Regions from separate parts of the Rhodoferax sp. WC2427 genome, predicted to be linked through region 1. Evidence: predicted binding sites of a transcription regulator. Region 1 holds the regulator's gene; each other region holds the start of a gene.
What was found. The regulator sigma-54, encoded in region 1, starts transcription at its own class of promoters, with help from an activator protein. The targets are predictions, from matches to a motif close to TGGCANGNAANCTGCTTT.

Region 1 (4,213 bases):
GGCGGTGCACGAAAAGGTGTTCAACGCCATCCATGTCGAGCGCCAAAAGCTGGACAAGGACAACCTGGTGATCGAATGGGCCGCCAAGCAGGGCCTGGACAAAGCCAAGTTTGTGGAAACCTACAACTCGTTCTCGGTGGCCACCAAGGTGCGCAAGGCCGCGCAACTGCAAGAGGCCTACAAAGTCGCCGGTGTGCCCGCCATGGGTGTGGCCGGACGCTTCTACACCGACGGCACGCAAGCCCAGTCGATGGAGCGTGGCCTGACGGTGGTGGATTACCTGGTGTCGCAGCAAAAAACCTGACCGGTCGCCCGCGTACCGCACCTATGAGCCCGCTTTTGCGGGCTTTTTTCTGGGCTACCCGAATCGACCGGTACAATCATCTGCAAGATTCGTGCCTCTATGAAAAACGCCTACCACACCTTCCTACTCTTGTTGCTGTGCACTTGTGCGGGCAGCGCTGCCTGGGCTGAAAAAGCCGACCGCCTCAAGCCCATGAACGTCGAGTCCGATGCCATGCGCTACGACGACCTGAAGCAAACCAACGTGTTTACGGGGCGCGTGGTCATGACCAAGGGGACTATCGTCATCCGTGGAGCCCGTGTAGATGTGCGCCAGGACGCCGAGGGCAACCAGTTTGGCGTGGTCACCGCCGAGCCCGGCAAGCTGGCCTACTTCAAGCAAAAGCGCGACGGCGTCGACGAATACATCGAGGGCGAAGGCGAAACCATCGAATACAGCAGCAAGCTCGACAACGTGCGTTTCATCAAGCGCGCCGTGATGCGCCGCCTGCTGGGCAGCAAGGTCAATGACGAAGTGACCGGTGGTGTCATCGTCTACGACAACACCACCGATGTCTTCACGGTGGACAACGGCACGCCCGCGAACAACCCCGGTGGCCAGAACGGTCGGGTCCGCGCCATGTTGACTCCCAAGGTGGTGGCCCCGGTGGCCTCTGCGCCAGCGGGCTCCGCCAGCCCCGCGCTGCGACCCAGCACCACGTTGGAGGGCGCGCAAAAGTGAAGGCCGTGGCAGAGGTTGTAGACAGTCGCCTGGAGGCCCGCCATTTGCAAAAGGCCTATGGCAGCCGCAAGGTCGTGAAGGACGTGACCCTGGCGGTCAAAAAAGGCGAAGTGGTGGGCCTGCTCGGCCCCAATGGCGCGGGCAAGACCACCTCGTTCTACATGATCGTGGGCCTGGTACGGGCCGATGGCGGCAGTATCTCCATCGACGGCCAGCCGGTCGAGCACATGCCAATCCACCGTCGGTCGCGCCTCGGCCTGAGCTATTTGCCGCAAGAGGCCTCGATTTTTCGCAAGCTCACGGTGGAAGAAAACGTGCGTGCCGTGCTGGAGTTGCAGCATGGCGAGGACGGTAAATCGCTGACCAAGGAGGCGATCGAACAGCGCCTGACCGCCTTGCTCGAAGACCTGCGGGTGGAACACCTGCGCCAGTCCAGCGCCCTGGCCCTGTCGGGTGGCGAGCGCCGCCGGGTGGAGATCGCCCGCGCCTTGGCCACCCAGCCGCGTTTCATCCTGCTCGACGAGCCGTTTGCCGGTATCGACCCGATTGCGGTGATCGAGATCCAGCGCATCATCGGCTTCTTGAAGTCGCGCGGCATCGGCGTGCTGATCACCGACCACAACGTGCGCGAGACCCTGGGTATTTGCGACCACGCCTACATCATCAGCGACGGCCATGTGCTGGCCGAAGGTACGCCGTCCGAGATCGTGGACAACGCCGATGTGCGTCGGGTCTACCTCGGCGAGCACTTCCGCATGTGATTGCACGATGAAGCAAGGCCTTTCCCTACGCGTTTCCCAGCACCTGGCGCTCACGCCCCAGTTGCAGCAGTCCATCCGCCTGTTGCAGCTCTCCACCCTGGAGCTGAGCCAGGAAGTGGACCAGATGCTGGACGACAACCCGTTTCTGGAACGCAACCTGGACGACGCACCCCGCGAAGAGTTTGGCCTGGCCCAGGCCGACACGCCCGTGAGCGCAGGCGACCGCGAAACCGAATCTGCTCCTACTTCTGTAGCTGAATACACAAGCGAGACCAGCACCGAGGGCTCAAATGACTCAGAGTCGCCGCTGACCGGTGGGGACGACACCAGCTGGGATGGCGACGGCACCTCCGAGATGAAGCCCGACGACAGCGAGTGGGGCGGCGACGCACCCGCCCGCCAGAACAACCTGGGCGAAGACGGCGAGGCCGATGCCACCGAGCTGGCCCGCAACCAGGAATCGCTGACCAGCTTTTTGCACCGCCAGGCACTGGCGCTGCGCCTGGGTGAGGTAGACCAGGCGGCGCTGCGCTTCCTGATCGAGTCCCTGAACGACGACGGCTACCTCGAAGACGACCTGGCCAGCCTGGCCCAGGGCCTGGCGGGCGACGACCTGGAGGCCCAGGAAGAGCTGGTGCACCGCTTCACCGTCGCCTTGGGCCTGCTGCAAAGCCTGGAGCCCGCTGGCGTGGGTGCGACCCATCTGGGCGAATGCCTGGTGTTGCAGCTCAAGGCGTTGCAATCCACCATGGGCAACGACCCGGTGCGCAAGATCGCACTGCGCATCTGCCGCCAGCCCATGGACCTGCTGGCCCGGCGCGACGTGAAGCGCCTGGCCCAGCTCTGCCACGCCACCGATGCCGACATCAAACTGGCCATTGCGCTGATCGCCCGGCTGGAGCCCAAGCCTGGCCGCCGCTTTGTGGATGTGGAGCGCAACATCGTGGTGCCCGACGTGATCGTGGCCAAAGTGGGGCGGGGTGCCAACGCCAAGTTCCGGGTGGTGCTGAACCCCGAGGTCATGCCGCGCCTGCGCGTGCACGACATCTACGCCAACGCCCTGCGCCAGCACAAGGGTGGCGGCAAGGACTCTTCGAACAACGCCGCCCTGCAGCAGCGCTTGCAGGAAGCCCGTTGGTTCATCAAGAACATCCAGCAGCGCTTCGACACCATCTTGCGGGTCAGTAACGCCATCGTGGAGCGGCAAAAAAGCTTCTTCAGCCACGGCGCGCTGGCCATGCGCCCCTTGGTGCTGCGCGAGATTGCCGACGAACTGGGCCTGCACGAGTCCACCATCAGCCGCGTCACCACGGCCAAGTACATGGCTACGCCCTACGGCACCTTCGAGCTGAAATACTTCTTCGGCTCATCCCTGGGCACCGAGACGGGCGGCAATGCCTCCAGCACGGCGGTGCGCGCGCTCATCAAGCAGTTCGTTGCCTCCGAAGACCTGAAAAAGCCGCTCAGCGACAGCCAACTGTCGGATATGCTGAAAGAGCAGGGCATCGAATGCGCCCGCCGCACGGTAGCCAAGTACCGCGAAGCCTTGCGGATCGCGCCGACGAATCTGCGCAAGGCGCTGTAGCGGACTCCTGACCAGTCCCTGCGTGTGCGGGTCCTGCCCGGGGGACTGGCAGGCCAAGATGCCCCTATGGGATACTCCACGCCTCCCAGCGGACCCGCTCCGCGCCCCACTTTGGCACCGACTCCATGAACCAACTCCAATTATTTTTACCCTGCGCCGCTGGCGTGGAAGAGCTGCTGGCCGAAGAGGTGCACGCGATTACCGGGCTGCAGGGCGAGGATTTGCGCTCGCACCGGGGCGGGGTGCTGGTGCGCTCGTCGTGGCGCGATGCGATGCGGCTCAATTTGCACAGCCGCCTGGCGCAGCGGGTGCTGATCGAGCTGTCCAGCACGCCCTACCGCAACGAGCAAGACCTGTACGAGGCCGCGAGCAACGTGGCCTGGGAGATCTGGTTTACGCCCAAGCAGAGCTTCAAGATCGAAGTCACCGCGCAACACAGCCCGCTGACCTCGCTGAACTTCGCCGCCCTGAAGGTGAAAGACGCGGTGGCCGACCGTTTCCGCTTCAAGACTGGCGTGCGCCCCGATGTGAACGTGCAGTGGCCCGACGCGCGCATCTACCTGCACCTGACCACCGAGCACGCCACCATCTACATCGACACGTCGGGTGACGCGCTGTTCAAGCGCGGCTGGCGTGAAGACAAGGGCGATGCTCCGCTGAAGGAAACCCTGGCCGCCGCCATGATTGCCGCCAGCGGCTGGGACGGCACCACGCCCTTCTACGACCCCTGCTGCGGCAGCGGCACCATCGCCATCGAGGCTGCGCAGATTGCCTGCAACATCGCCCCGGGCAGCCTGCGCCGCTTTGGCTTCGAGAAGCTGCTGCCGTTCCAGCCCCATGTGT
Region 2 (4,213 bases), 240 kb from region 1:
TCCCCCAGCCCTGCATTCAAAGCAAATGGGCCGCCCACGCTTATCCCATCGGCGCAGGCAGCTCTTATTTTTATAGTATTTCAACCGCCAGAGCGGTTGCTTCGCCGCCGCCTATGCACAGCGTGGCCACGCCCCGGCGCAGGCCGTGGGCTTGTAGGGCATGCAGCAGCGTCACCAGAATACGCGCACCGCTGGCGCCGATGGGATGGCCCAGCGCGCAGGCACCGCCATGCACATTCACCTGGCTGTGCGGCAAGTCCAGCTCGGCCATCAGCGCCATGGGCACCACGGCAAAGGCCTCATTCACTTCCCACAGGTCCACCTCGGCCACACCCCAGCCGATCTTGGCCAGCAGCCTGTGCACGGCCCCCAGCGGCGCGGTGGAAAACCAGGCCGGTGCCTGGGCAAACGTGGCGTGGCCGACGATGCGCGCCAGCGGCTGCAGGCCCAGCTGCGCGGCGGTGGAGGCGCGGGCCAGCACCAGGGCCGCCGCCCCGTCGCTGATGGACGAGCTGCTGGCAGCGGTAATGGTGCCGTCGGGTTTGAACGCCGGTCGCAACGTGGGGATCTTGTCCAGGCGGATCTTGCCCGGGGCTTCGTCGGTGGTGACTTCGGCTCCTTTGGCCAGTACCGGCGTGGTCTCTGCCGCAAACGCGCCCGAGCCAATCGCCGCCTGCGCCCGCTGCACGCTGGCGGTGGCAAACGCGTCCTGCGCCGCGCGGGTAAAGCCGTATTTCGCTGCGCAGTCTTCGCCAAAGCTGCCCATGGAGCGGCCCGGCTCGTAGGCATCTTCCAGCCCGTCCAGCATCATGTGGTCCAGCACCTGGCCGTGGCCGATGCGGATGCCGCTGCGCCCCTGGGGCAGCAGGTGGGGCGCGTTGGTCATGCTCTCCATGCCCCCGGCCACCACCAGGTCGTGGCTGCCCGCCACCAGCATGTCGTGCGCCATCATGGTGGCAAACAGGCCCGAGCCGCACATCTTGGACAGCGTGACCGCCCCCGTGCCCTGCCCCAGCCCGCCCTTGAACCCCGCCTGCCGCGCCGGAGCCTGCCCCTGCCCCGCCATCAGGCAGTTGCCCATCACCACCTGGTCGATCCGCGCCGGGTCCACCCCCGCCCGCGCCACCGCCGCCCCAATAGCCGCCCCGCCCAGATCGTGCGCCGCCAGCGTGGCGAAGGCCCCCTGGAATGCCCCCATGGGGGTGCGGGCGGCGGACAGGATGACGATGGGGTCGGTGGTGGGCATGGTGGCACTCCTTTAGAGGCACTGTACGCCTGCTGGCCCGGCAGGTGCGGCACGGCGAATGGCATGGCGCCCCGGGCAGAAGGGCCCGGCGCCATCCGCCAGCAGATACCGGGGTGCCAAGAAGCGGTGGCTATCGGGATTCATTTTCCCCATTAAAAAAGGGGCCTAGGCCCCTTAATGCATGGTTCACCGTGCGATTTACTTTTCAGCGCGACGGCGGCGTGAAACGGCCAAACCGACCAGTCCCAAACCGAGTAGAGCAATACTGGCGGGTTCAGGCACTTTATTCACAGGGGTGTTTCCAAAGTCCACGCCACCAGAAGCATTGTTAATCGCAACCAAACCATTGGTTGCCGCATCAAAACCGCCCGATGTATTGGTGAAGCTAGTGAACAAGGTGTCGTAAAAAGGATTGGGTGTTACAAAAAACAATGCCCCATCGGCAGTTAAGGAAAATGCCAGAGTTGCATTTAACGAAGTGCCAAATAATTCATTGATACTGGACGAGGCCACGATGCCCGAACCCGAACCCAACAAAACCGTATCCGACGAATGCACCACCGTGCCGCTGCTGGCGTCGGCATTATTTGCCATACTGAATACGCTATTGGATCCGTCAGATTTTTCACCCCACAAAGTAGAGGTTAATGAATTCACGGTGTAGGTGCTGCCAACTGCGCCGAAAGACCCGCTCAACAAACTTGTGGTGTAGCTGTACTCGGCCCACAACGCGTAGCCCTTGGTATTGCTCAATCCTAGACCCGTATCACCGGCGCCCAATAAGCTTCCCTGCGCATCGGTAAATGAAGTCAGCTGAATATAGCCAATACCTGACATGGTCTGGGCGATTGGATTCAACGCGATTAACGTCGATGCCGATCCATTCATGAAGTTGGCATTATAAGTGGGTGCAACATAACCAAAAAAACTTGGATCCACGACAAAACTCGGTGTGGGCGCAGCGAAGGCCGGCAATGTGAAACCAGCTGCAGCAACGACTGCATACATAGCGGCAGTCTTAAATACGTTTTTCATGAAATATCCAGGTTTTAGAGGCAAGGCGAGCACCACTATTGGCGCTGATACATTTGTTACAAGCAATGTACATGCCAATTTTCAAAATCCCTTTGAATCAACGACTTATAAGGAAAAAATACCTTTTCACAAATCCGAGTGTAAGAAAAATCGATATGTTGTATAACGAACAGATAAAACAAAGAAAATCTGTTATAGGAACTTGGAAAATACCGCCAATTCCCGAGCTCTTGTGCAGGTTGTAAAAAGCTGCGCAGGGCGTGCGGTGTCCACACGCCCTGCGCAGCGGCAGCACTGCCGCTTCCGCGCGCCTAGCCTTGTGCGATCGGGATCACCGCGTTCACCGGCACGTAGATTTCCCCGCCTGCGCTTTTGAATTCCTGCGACTTTTCCAGCATGCCCTGTTCGGCTGCGGCGGCTTCGCTCACACCCAGGTTCTTGGCGTACTCGCGCACCTCTTGCGTGATCTTCATGGAGCAGAACTTGGGGCCGCACATGGAGCAAAAGTGCGCCACCTTGGCCGAGTCCTTGGGCAGGGTTTCGTCGTGGAATTTCTTCGCGGTTTCGGGGTCCAGCGACAGGTTGAACTGGTCCATCCAGCGGAACTCGAAGCGGGCCTTGGACAGCGCGTCGTCGCGGTAGCGCGCACCCGGGTGGCCTTTGGCCACGTCGGCGGCGTGGGCGGCGATCTTGTAGGTGATGATGCCCACCTTCACGTCGTCGCGGTCGGGTAGGCCCAGGTGCTCCTTGGGCGTGACGTAGCACAGCATGGCAGTGCCAAACCAGCCGATCATGGCCGCGCCTATGCCGCTGGTGATGTGGTCGTAGCCGGGCGCAATGTCGGTGGTCAGCGGGCCCAGGGTATAGAACGGGGCCTCACCGCAGTGCTTGAGCTGCTCGGTCATGTTCTCCTGCACCATGTGCATGGGCACATGGCCGGGGCCTTCGATCATGACCTGCACGTCCTGCTGCCAGGCGCGTTGCGTCAGCTCGCCCAGGGTGCGCAGTTCGGCAAACTGGGCCTCGTCGTTGGCATCGGCGCTGGAGCCGGGGCGCAGGCCGTCGCCGAGCGAGTAGCTGACGTCGTAGGCCTTCAGGATCTCGGTCATCTCATCGAAGTGGGTGTAGATGAAATTCTCTTGGTGGTGGGCAATGCACCACTTGGCCATGATGGAGCCGCCGCGCGAGACGATACCGGTCATGCGGTTGGCGGTGAGGTGGATGAACGGTAGGCGCACACCGGCGTGCACGGTGAAGTAGTCCACGCCCTGCTCGGCCTGCTCGATCAGGGTGTCGCGGAAGATTTCCCAGGTCAGGTCTTCGGCCACGCCGCCCACTTTTTCCAGCGCCTGGTAGATCGGCACGGTGCCGATGGGCACAGGGCTGTTGCGGATGATCCAGTCGCGGGTGGTGTGGATGTTTTTGCCGGTGGACAGGTCCATCACCGTGTCGGCACCCCAGCGGATCGCCCAGACCAGTTTTTCGACTTCTTCTTCGATGCTGGAGGTGACGGCCGAGTTGCCGATGTTGGCGTTGATCTTGACCAGGAAGTTGCGGCCAATGGCCATGGGCTCGACTTCGGGGTGGTTGATGTTGAGCGGGATCACGGCGCGGCCGCGGGCCACTTCGGAGCGCACGAACTCGGGGGTCATCACCTTCGGGATACTGGCACCGAAGCTGTTGCCTGCCAGGCGCTGGTCGCGCTCGGTGTTGGCAGCGTACTGGGCCATCCACTCCATCTTTTGGTTCTCGCGCAGGGCGACGAATTCCATTTCAGGAGTGATGATGCCTTGGCGGGCGTAGTGCATCTGCGAGACATTGGCACCGGCCTTCGCCCGGCGCGGTGTGCGTTGCAGGCCACTGGCCTGTGCGCGCAACAGATGCAGCGCTTCGTTCTCATCGTTCTTGCGGCCATCGTCCAGCGCGTGCAGG
Region 3 (4,213 bases), 690 kb from region 1:
TAGTAGTCGTTGCTGTCTTGTAGACCGGCCAGGTCTTTCTTGAGCACAAACTCGTTCCAGCAGGAGGCCAGCACGCTGGCCGCCACCGGCTTGCAGATGTCGCAGCCCAGGCCGGTGCCGTGCTTGGCCATGAGTTCGTCAAAGCTCTTGATGTTGCCCACGCGCACCAGGTGGTAAATCTCTTGCCGCGAGTACGCAAAGTGCTCGCAGATGTGGTTGTTGACGGCCATCCCCAGGCGGCCCATCTCGAACTTCATCACCTGGGTGACCAGGGGCACGCAGCCGCCGCAGGTGGCACCGGCCTTGGTACAGGCCTTGATCTCGGCGATGGTGCAAGCGCCCTCGCCCACCGCGGCGCAGATAGCACCCTTGCTGACGTTGTTGCAGGAGCAGATCTGGGCCGTATCGGGCAGAGCCTCCACGCCCAGGCCCGGCTTGGCCTTGCCGTCGCTGGACGGGAAGATCAGGAATTCGGGGTCCGCAGGCAGGGTGATGCCGTTCAACGCCATCTGCAGCAGCGTGCCGTATTCGGTGGCATCGCCAATCAGCACCGCGCCCAGCAGTTGCTTGCCGTCTTCGCTGATGACGATCTTCTTGTAGATCTGGCGCAGCTCGTCCACGTACTGGCAGCTGCGGCTCTTGGGCGTACGGCCATGGGCATCGCCAATGCTGGCCACGTCCACACCCATCAGCTTGAGCTTGGTGCTCATGTCGGCACCGACGAAGGCCGCGTCCTTGTCACCCGCAATATGGCGGGCCACTACGCGGGCCATCTCGTAGCCTGGGGCCACCAGGCCAAACACCTGCTCGTTCCAGGACGCGCATTCGCCGATGGCGTAGACGTTGTGGTCGCTGGTGCGGCAGGCGCTGTCGATCACCACGCCACCGCGCGGGCCGATGGCCAGCACGCACTGGCGGGCCAGGTCGTCGCGCGGGCGGATACCGGCTGAGAACACGATCATGTCGGTTTCCAGGTGCGTACCGTCGGCAAACACCATGCGGTGGCGGGCACGGGCTCCGTCGGTGATCTCCAGCGTGTTGCGGCCGGTGTGCACGGTCAGGCCCAGCTCTTCTACCTTGGCGCGCAGCACGCGGCCACCGCCTTCGTCGACCTGCACCGTCATCAGGCGTGGGGCAAATTCCACCACGTGGGCTTCCAGGCCCATGTCGCGCAGGGCCTTGGCGCATTCCAGGCCCAGCAGGCCGCCGCCCACCACCACGCCGGTCTTCGACTTGGCACCGGAGGCCTGCATGGCCTCCAGGTCTTCGATGGTGCGGTAGACGTGGATGTGTTCGCGGTCACGCCCCGGTACCGGCGGCACAAAGGGGTTGGAGCCGGTGGCCAGCACCAGCTTGTCGTAGGGCAACACTTCACCGTCCAGGGTGGTCACGGTGTGGGCGATACGGTCGACCGAGGCGGCGCGGGCCGCCAGGCGCAGCGTGAAACCGGTGCGCTCGAAAAAGCCGGGCTCGACCAGGGACAGGTCGTCGGCGGTTTTTCCGCTAAAGAATTCGGAGAGGTGGACGCGGTCGTACGCGGGGCGGGGCTCCTCGCAGAGCACCGTGACTTCGACACCGGTCATGCCGGTCTCACTCAGGCTTTCAAGGAACTTGTGGCCCACCATGCCGTGGCCAACTAAAACTATTTTCATCATGCTTATCCTGCAATGACCCGGGGCGAACCGCAGGGAACAGGTACATCACACAGCATCCACGGCGAGGCCATGGGCATACGATGCAAAGCACCCTCCGCGAAGCCACGGGTGTGGGTTGGAACATCCAAACGACCAGGCACTCAGGCCCAGGCTCAATCGGGGTTCCGCCTTCGTTAGCGGAGGGATCTATCGCTCCACAGGCAGCTTTACCTGCGGACACGGTGGATTAAGCAGTATCCATGCCAGGCAATAGGGCAGAGAAAAGCATGGTTTGCGCGCGAATCCCGGGGGTGTTGCCTCATCGCGGTGCAAGCCGTCACCAACTTGGGGCGCACAGCCGGGGTTCTGTCTTTGCAATTGCTTACAGTCCCCACCGTCCATTCCGAGTCTGCTACACAAAACGTAGCTTCTCATGCTGATGGAATGGGCGTAAAGAGCCTTTTTTATATAAATTTTATCGGTCTGCGCAAGCACCCTATCCCACACCTGCGACAAGGGGGTTGGGCTGCAACAACCGCTCCAGACACCCGACCTGCGGGTAACTACTGAATTGACAGTGCATTCCTTCAATCAAATAATCCAACCGCCACCTAATACGATTTAATCACCACTTGCAGCGCACCCGTGGGCTTAGTTGGTACACCCTCCGTTTGCTTTGAATGCCGTTCCGCCCGTTTCAGTTTTCTAACCTAATACGTAAAAGTCAACTATGAAAAAAACCCTGCACCTCACCCCCCTGCTGCTGTCCGCCCTGGGTGCCACCGCCATGGCCGCGCCCATCGATATTCCGCTGTGGCGGCACGAAAGCGGCGACCTGGAAGTCACCGTGACCCGGGCCATGATCGACGACTTCAACAAGTCGCAGCCAAAGTACAAGGTGGTCTACGAGAACCTGCCCAAGGGCTCGTACACCCAGTCGGTCACTGCCGCCGCCGTGGCCAAGAAACTGCCCTGTCTGATCGACATGGACCAGCCCACGGTGGCCAACTTTGCCTGGTCGGGTTATGTGCGCCCACTCGACAAGCTGCTGGACAAAGACCTGCAGGCCGATCTGCTCGAAGGCGGCAAGGGCACTTACAAGGGCGTGCTGTATTCGGTGGGCCAGTACGACGTGGCCCTGGCCCTGTATGGCCGCAAATCGGCACTGGCCAAAGCGGGCGTGCGCGTGGCCACCATCGCCCAACCCTGGAGCCTGGCCGAGACCAACGATGCGTTCGCCAAACTGAAGAAGCTGCCCGAATTTGAATACGTGATCGACATCCACAACAGCTACGACGGCGAATGGTGGACGTATGGCTTCTCTCCCTGGCTGCAAAGCTTTGGCGGCGACCTGATCGACCGCAAGAGCATGACCACCGCCGAGGGCGCGCTCAATGGCAAGCCTGCCGTGGCATTTGGCGGCTGGTTCCAGGATTTGTTCAAAAAGGGCTTTGTCAACAAGAAGCCCGCCGATGACAAATCCTTCGTCCAGGGCCGGGTACCGCTGGACTTCATTGGCAGTTGGGGGCACGACGAGATTTTCAAGAAATGGGGTGACGATGCGGTGGTGATGCCGGTGCCCGATTTCGGCAAAGGCCCCAAGATCGGTGCAGCGTCCTGGCAGTACGGCATCAGCGCCAGTTGCCCGAATCCGGAAGGCGCGGCAGCCTTCATCGACTTCATGCTGCAGCCCGCCAACGTAGCCAAGCTGGCCCAGGCCACCTCGCTGCTGCCCGCCACCAAGCGCGCGGCGGCCCTCACCACCGACTACCGCGAAGGCGGCAAGCTGCGCTTCTATTACGACTTTGCGCAGAAATACGCCCTGACCCGCCCGTCCACGCCCGGCTATCCATTCCTGACCAGCACGTTTGAAAAGGCCTTGCGCGACATCGCCACGGGCGCCAATGTGCAAACCACGCTGGACAACGCCGCCGATGCGATCGACCGCAACATCGCCGACAACAAGGGCTACGGCTTCAAGCGCTAAGGCCGCACCGCCATGTCCTCCACCCTCCCCCTCCCCACTGCGGCGGGCACCCCGGCGGCGCGGCCCAGCCTGCGCCGCGTGCACCAGCAGGAGTCGCGCACGGCCTGGCTGATGTCGGCCCCGGCGCTGGCCGCCCTGCTGCTGTTTGTGGTGCTGCCGTTTGTGCTGGCCATTGTGTTCAGCTTTACCAACCAGCGCCTGCTGTCGCCCAACCCGACCGAGTTTGTCGGGCTGCGCAACTACGACCGCCTGCTCAGCGTCACCGTGGTGCCGATCCAGGCTGAAAAGACCGAGGCCGGTCGGCCGGTGCTGGACGCGCAAGGCCAGCCGCAGTACCCGCGCCTGCGCAGCGTGGTCCGGGGCAACCCGGCCTACGTGGGTTACGAGGACTACCGCGAGGTGTCGGCCTGGAACCTAGGCGGCACGCGCTACACCCTGGTGGCCAAAGACCCGCTGTTTTGGCGCGGCCTGTTCAATATTGCGTTTTTCGTGCTGCTGGTGGTGCCGCTGCAATGCGGCGCGGCGCTGGGCTGCGCCCTGCTGATCAACCAGAAGCTGCCCGGCATGACGTTGTACCGCACCATCTTTTTCA
Region 4 (4,213 bases), 200 kb from region 1:
TAAAGGCGCGGGAATCAAAGCCACGAAAGAACCGTAGTGGGCCACGGGCATCTCCCACACCTCCACGGCAATGCCTATGCCCTGGCCGGGCGCGACGCGCAGCAGACCGGGCTTGGGCGGCACGGTGCCGGGCAAGGCAAACAGCTGGTAGTCCGGCGCGGTGGTGGTGCTGGCGACCAGGCGCGCCTGGCGTTCGGTCAACTGGCTGTTCAAGGGCATACCGGACAGATGCGCGCCGACCACGGCCACCCGGACCACCGCCTGCGGCCGGAGACCCGGCAGCGCCTGCAGTTCGGGCAAAGGCCACTCCAGCGCGCCCTGCAGCATGCCGCTGGCGTGGTGGTAGCGTTGGCCCAGCGCGGCCAGTTGCCAGTCGCTGCCGCAGGGGCCGATCAGCGTGATGCCAAACGGCAAGCCGTCGGCGCGCAGGCTGCTGGGCACCGCGATGGCGGCGTAGTCCAGCAGATTGACGAAGTTGGTGTACGCGCCCAGGTTGCGGTTGAGCACCACCGGGTCGGTCTGCATCTGCGCAATGGTGTAGTGCGTGGGCGCGGTGGGCACCAGCAGCACGTCGATGCCGTCCCACATGGCGGCGGCCTGTTGGCCATAGGCCCGCAAACGCACCTGGGCATCCACCAGATCGGCGGCGCTGTAGGCCCGCCCACTGGCGAGGATGCTGCGCACCGGCTCGATGACCTCGGCCTCGTGGGCGTCGAAGAAACGGCGCACGGCGGCGTAGCGCTCGGCCACCAGTGCGCTGTCGTACAGCAGCGCGGCAGCGGCGGCCAGCGGGGCGTAGGCAATGGTGACGGGTGTGCCGCCCAGGTCGCAGAGCCTCTGGATCGCCTGCTGGAAGGCCGCTTCGGCCGCCCTATCGCCGAAAAAAGCCAGGGTGTCGGGTACCCCAAAGCGAAACTGCGCAGGAAAAGGGCTGCTGGCCAAAGCCAATGGCCGAGAAAACGGGTCCAGCGGGTCGTAGCCCATGGCCGCCTGCAGCACCTGGGCGGCGGTGCCCACGCTGCGGGCGAAGATGGACACGCAGTCCACGCTTTGCGCCGCAGGCAGCACCCCCCGAGCGCTGACCAGGCCCTTGGACGGCTTGATGCCGACGATGTTGTTCAGCCCGGCGGGCACGCGGCCCGACCCAGCGGTGTCGGTGCCCAGCGCAAAGTCCACCTGCCCGGTGGCCACCACATAGGCCGAACCCGCGCTGGAGCCGCCCGACACGTAGGCGGGGTTGAAGGCATTGGGCACCGCGCCATAGGGCGAGCGTGTGCCGTTGAGGCCGCAGGCAAACTGGTCCAGATTGGTCTTGCCCAGCAGCGATGCACCGGCTTGCAGCAGCTTGTGCACCACACCGGCATGCGCCGTGGGTTGATAGGCAAAGGCCGGGCAAGCGGCGGTGGTGGGCAGGCCCAGCACGTCGATGTTGTCCTTGACCGCGAAGCGCAAACCCGCCAAAGGGCCGTGCGTCGCCCCCACGATGGGCGCGTCAGCGCGTGACAGCCAGGCTGCAGCAGCGGTACCGCTGAGCGGTGATTCAGTTTGCACCATGTTGAAACATCCCATCTTGTATCCAAGACGAGATGCAAACAGTGTGCCAACTTGCGAGGGGTGCTAGCGGGCGCGAGCTGCCCAGTTCGGCACCATGCCTGCGGCTCCCTGCCGATTTTGGGCAGCCCTGGTTAAAATCGCGGGTTGCCTACCTGCCTGGTAGCGCCCCGTTTTGCTCTGGAAACCACCTTGTCTTACGCCTCCGAAACCCGCCGCCGCCGCACGTTTGCGATCATTTCCCACCCGGATGCGGGTAAAACCACGCTGACCGAAAAGCTGCTGCTGTTCTCGGGCGCGATCCAGATTGCGGGCTCGGTGAAAGCGCGCAAGGCTACTCGGCACGCCACCAGCGACTGGATGGAGATTGAAAAGCAGCGCGGTATCTCGGTGGCCTCGTCGGTCATGCAGATGCTGTACCGCGACCACGTGATCAACCTGCTCGACACGCCCGGCCACAAAGACTTCTCGGAAGACACCTACCGCGTGCTGACCGCGGTGGACTCGGCCCTGATGGTGATCGACGCGGCCAACGGCGTGGAAGCACAAACCCGCCGCCTGATCGAGGTCTGCCGCCAGCGCGATACGCCCATCATCACCTTCGTCAACAAGATGGACCGCGAAGTGCGCGAGCCACTGGACATCCTGGACGAGATCGAACGCGAACTCGGCATGCCCTGCGTGCCCATGACCTGGCCGGTGGGCCAGGGCAAGAGCTTTGGCGGCATCATGAACCTGCGCACCCAGACCATGACGGTGTTCGACTCGGGCAAGGAACGCCTGCCGCAAGAGTTTGAAACCATCGCCCTGGACAACCGCGCCGAACTGCTCAAGCGTTTTGGGGCCGAATTTGAATCGGCCGAGCAAAGCATGGAACTGGCCGCCGGGGCCTCCCCTGCCTGGGACCTGCAGGCCTTTTTGGCGGGTAAGCAAACCCCCGTGTTTTTTGGCTCCGGGGTGAACAACTTCGGGGTGATGGAAGTGCTGGACGCGCTGGTCGACCTAGCCCCGCCGCCCCAGCCGCGCACCAGCACCACGCTGGTAAACCGCCAGCCGGTGGTCAAAGAGATCCAGCCCGAAGACAAGGCCTTTGCCGGTGTGGTGTTCAAGGTGCAGGCCAATATGGACCCGGCACACCGCGACCGTATCGCCTTTGTGCGCATGGCCTCGGGCAAGTACACGCCCGGCATGAAGCTGCGCGTGCAGCGCACCGCCAAAGAGCTGCGCCCCACCAGCGTGGTGACCTTTCTGAGCCAGCGCCGCGAAGCAGTGGACGAGGCCTATGCGGGCGACATCATCGGCTTTACCACCCACGGCGGCGTGCAGTTGGGCGACACAATTACCGACGGTGCCAGCCTGCAGTTCACCGGCCTGCCCTTCTTTGCGCCCGAGCTGTTCATGACCGTGATCTTGAAGAACCCGCTGCGCACCAAGCAGTTGCAGCAGGGCCTGGCCCAGCTGGGCGAAGAAGGGGCCATCCAGGTGTTCCGCCCCAATGTGGGCGGGCCGATGCTGCTGGGTGCCGTGGGCCAGTTGCAGTTTGAAGTGGTGCAGCACCGCCTGAAGTCTGAATACGACGCCGACGTGCGGCTGGAAGGCTGCCAGTACACCGGTGCGCGCTGGATCACCGCCGACACCCCTGCAGAGCTGCGCGCCTTCACCGATGCCTACCCCATGCGCATGGCCAACGACGCGGCAGAGACGCTGGCCTACCTGTGCACCTCGCCCTACGACGTGCGGCTGGCGCAAGAGCGTTTCCCGAAGATCCACTTCCACCCGCTACGCGAGCACGCGGGCCTGGCGCTGCAAAACGCGGGCTGAACAGAATTGCTACAAAAAGTGAGCTTTGCCGCTAGCCACTACGGAGCATTGGCCGTTTTTGTCATTGCCTGCTGGGGTTTGGGACGCACGGCCATCCACAGCCTGCTGCAAGAATCGAAGGTAGACCCGTGGATGGGGCATGCGCTGTCTACCACCTTGGGCTTGGGGATTTTCATCTGTGCGTTGCAATGGCTAGGGGTCGCTGGTGCACTAAAGGCTCCATGGATATACAGCCTGCTCATTCTCGGCGCGTTATGCGCGGCTGCGCCGTTACAGGCGGTCTTTAAGAAATCCATCGATGCAGGAATGCCATCCTGGCGTGCGCTGGCGTTCCACCGCGGTGGAGCCGCGGTTGCAGTCATCCTGGTCGGCTGTTTTGTGCTGCTCGACCCCCTCAAACCTCCGCATGAGTGGGATGAACTGGCTTACCACCTTCCCCATGCCCAGCAATGGGCGCAAAGCGGCCATCTACAACCCAACGAATGGCTGCGTTACCCCTGGTTTCCGTATAACTACGACTTGCTTTATGCCGGCAGCCTTGTGGTGCTGGACGATATCGCTCCCCACCTGCTGCACGCGCTGGCAGGTTGGACCATTGCATTGATGGTGTTTCGTCTGGGGGTGCGCTATGCATCTACTTTAGAGGCATGCCTCGCCAGCATCCTATGGCTGCGCTTGTCGCGGGCCGAATTTAGCAATGCATACGTTGACATGGGGGTCACCCTGTTCGTGCTGGCAGCGTGCATCGCGCTTCAATATTGGTTCGAGAATCCCGAGCAGCGCCGTTGGCTGGCGCTGTCGGCGTTTGTGATGGGCTTAGCGGTCGGCTCCAAATACCAGG

Region 2: the regulator sigma-54 is predicted to act here: its motif matches at 2,341-2,358, upstream of pepA (flocculation-associated PEP-CTERM protein PepA).
Region 3: the regulator sigma-54 is predicted to act here: its motif matches at 1,883-1,900, upstream of nirB (nitrite reductase large subunit NirB).
Region 4: the regulator sigma-54 is predicted to act here: its motif matches at 1,586-1,603, upstream of atzF (allophanate hydrolase).

Annotation. Positions count from the first base shown of each region.
Region 1 covers NZ_CP162006.1:4,320,317-4,324,529, reverse strand. Annotated here, with positions in the region: gene AB3G31_RS20140 (thiol:disulfide interchange protein DsbA/DsbL) at 1-304, shown strand, start outside; gene lptA (lipopolysaccharide transport periplasmic protein LptA) at 404-1,024, shown strand; gene lptB (LPS export ABC transporter ATP-binding protein) at 1,030-1,785, shown strand; gene AB3G31_RS20125 (RNA polymerase factor sigma-54) at 1,793-3,370, shown strand; gene AB3G31_RS20120 (class I SAM-dependent RNA methyltransferase) at 3,496-4,213, shown strand, end outside.
Region 2 covers NZ_CP162006.1:4,077,588-4,081,800, forward strand. Annotated here, with positions in the region: gene AB3G31_RS19020 (acetyl-CoA C-acyltransferase) at 71-1,246, opposite strand; gene pepA (flocculation-associated PEP-CTERM protein PepA) at 1,445-2,281, opposite strand; gene thiC (phosphomethylpyrimidine synthase ThiC) at 2,593-4,213, opposite strand, start outside.
Region 3 covers NZ_CP162006.1:3,629,189-3,633,401, forward strand. Annotated here, with positions in the region: gene nirB (nitrite reductase large subunit NirB) at 1-1,652, opposite strand, end outside; gene AB3G31_RS16895 (extracellular solute-binding protein) at 2,365-3,621, shown strand; gene AB3G31_RS16900 (carbohydrate ABC transporter permease) at 3,634-4,213, shown strand, end outside.
Region 4 covers NZ_CP162006.1:4,123,394-4,127,606, forward strand. Annotated here, with positions in the region: gene atzF (allophanate hydrolase) at 1-1,554, opposite strand, end outside; gene AB3G31_RS19240 (peptide chain release factor 3) at 1,744-3,372, shown strand; gene AB3G31_RS19245 (ArnT family glycosyltransferase) at 3,391-4,213, shown strand, end outside.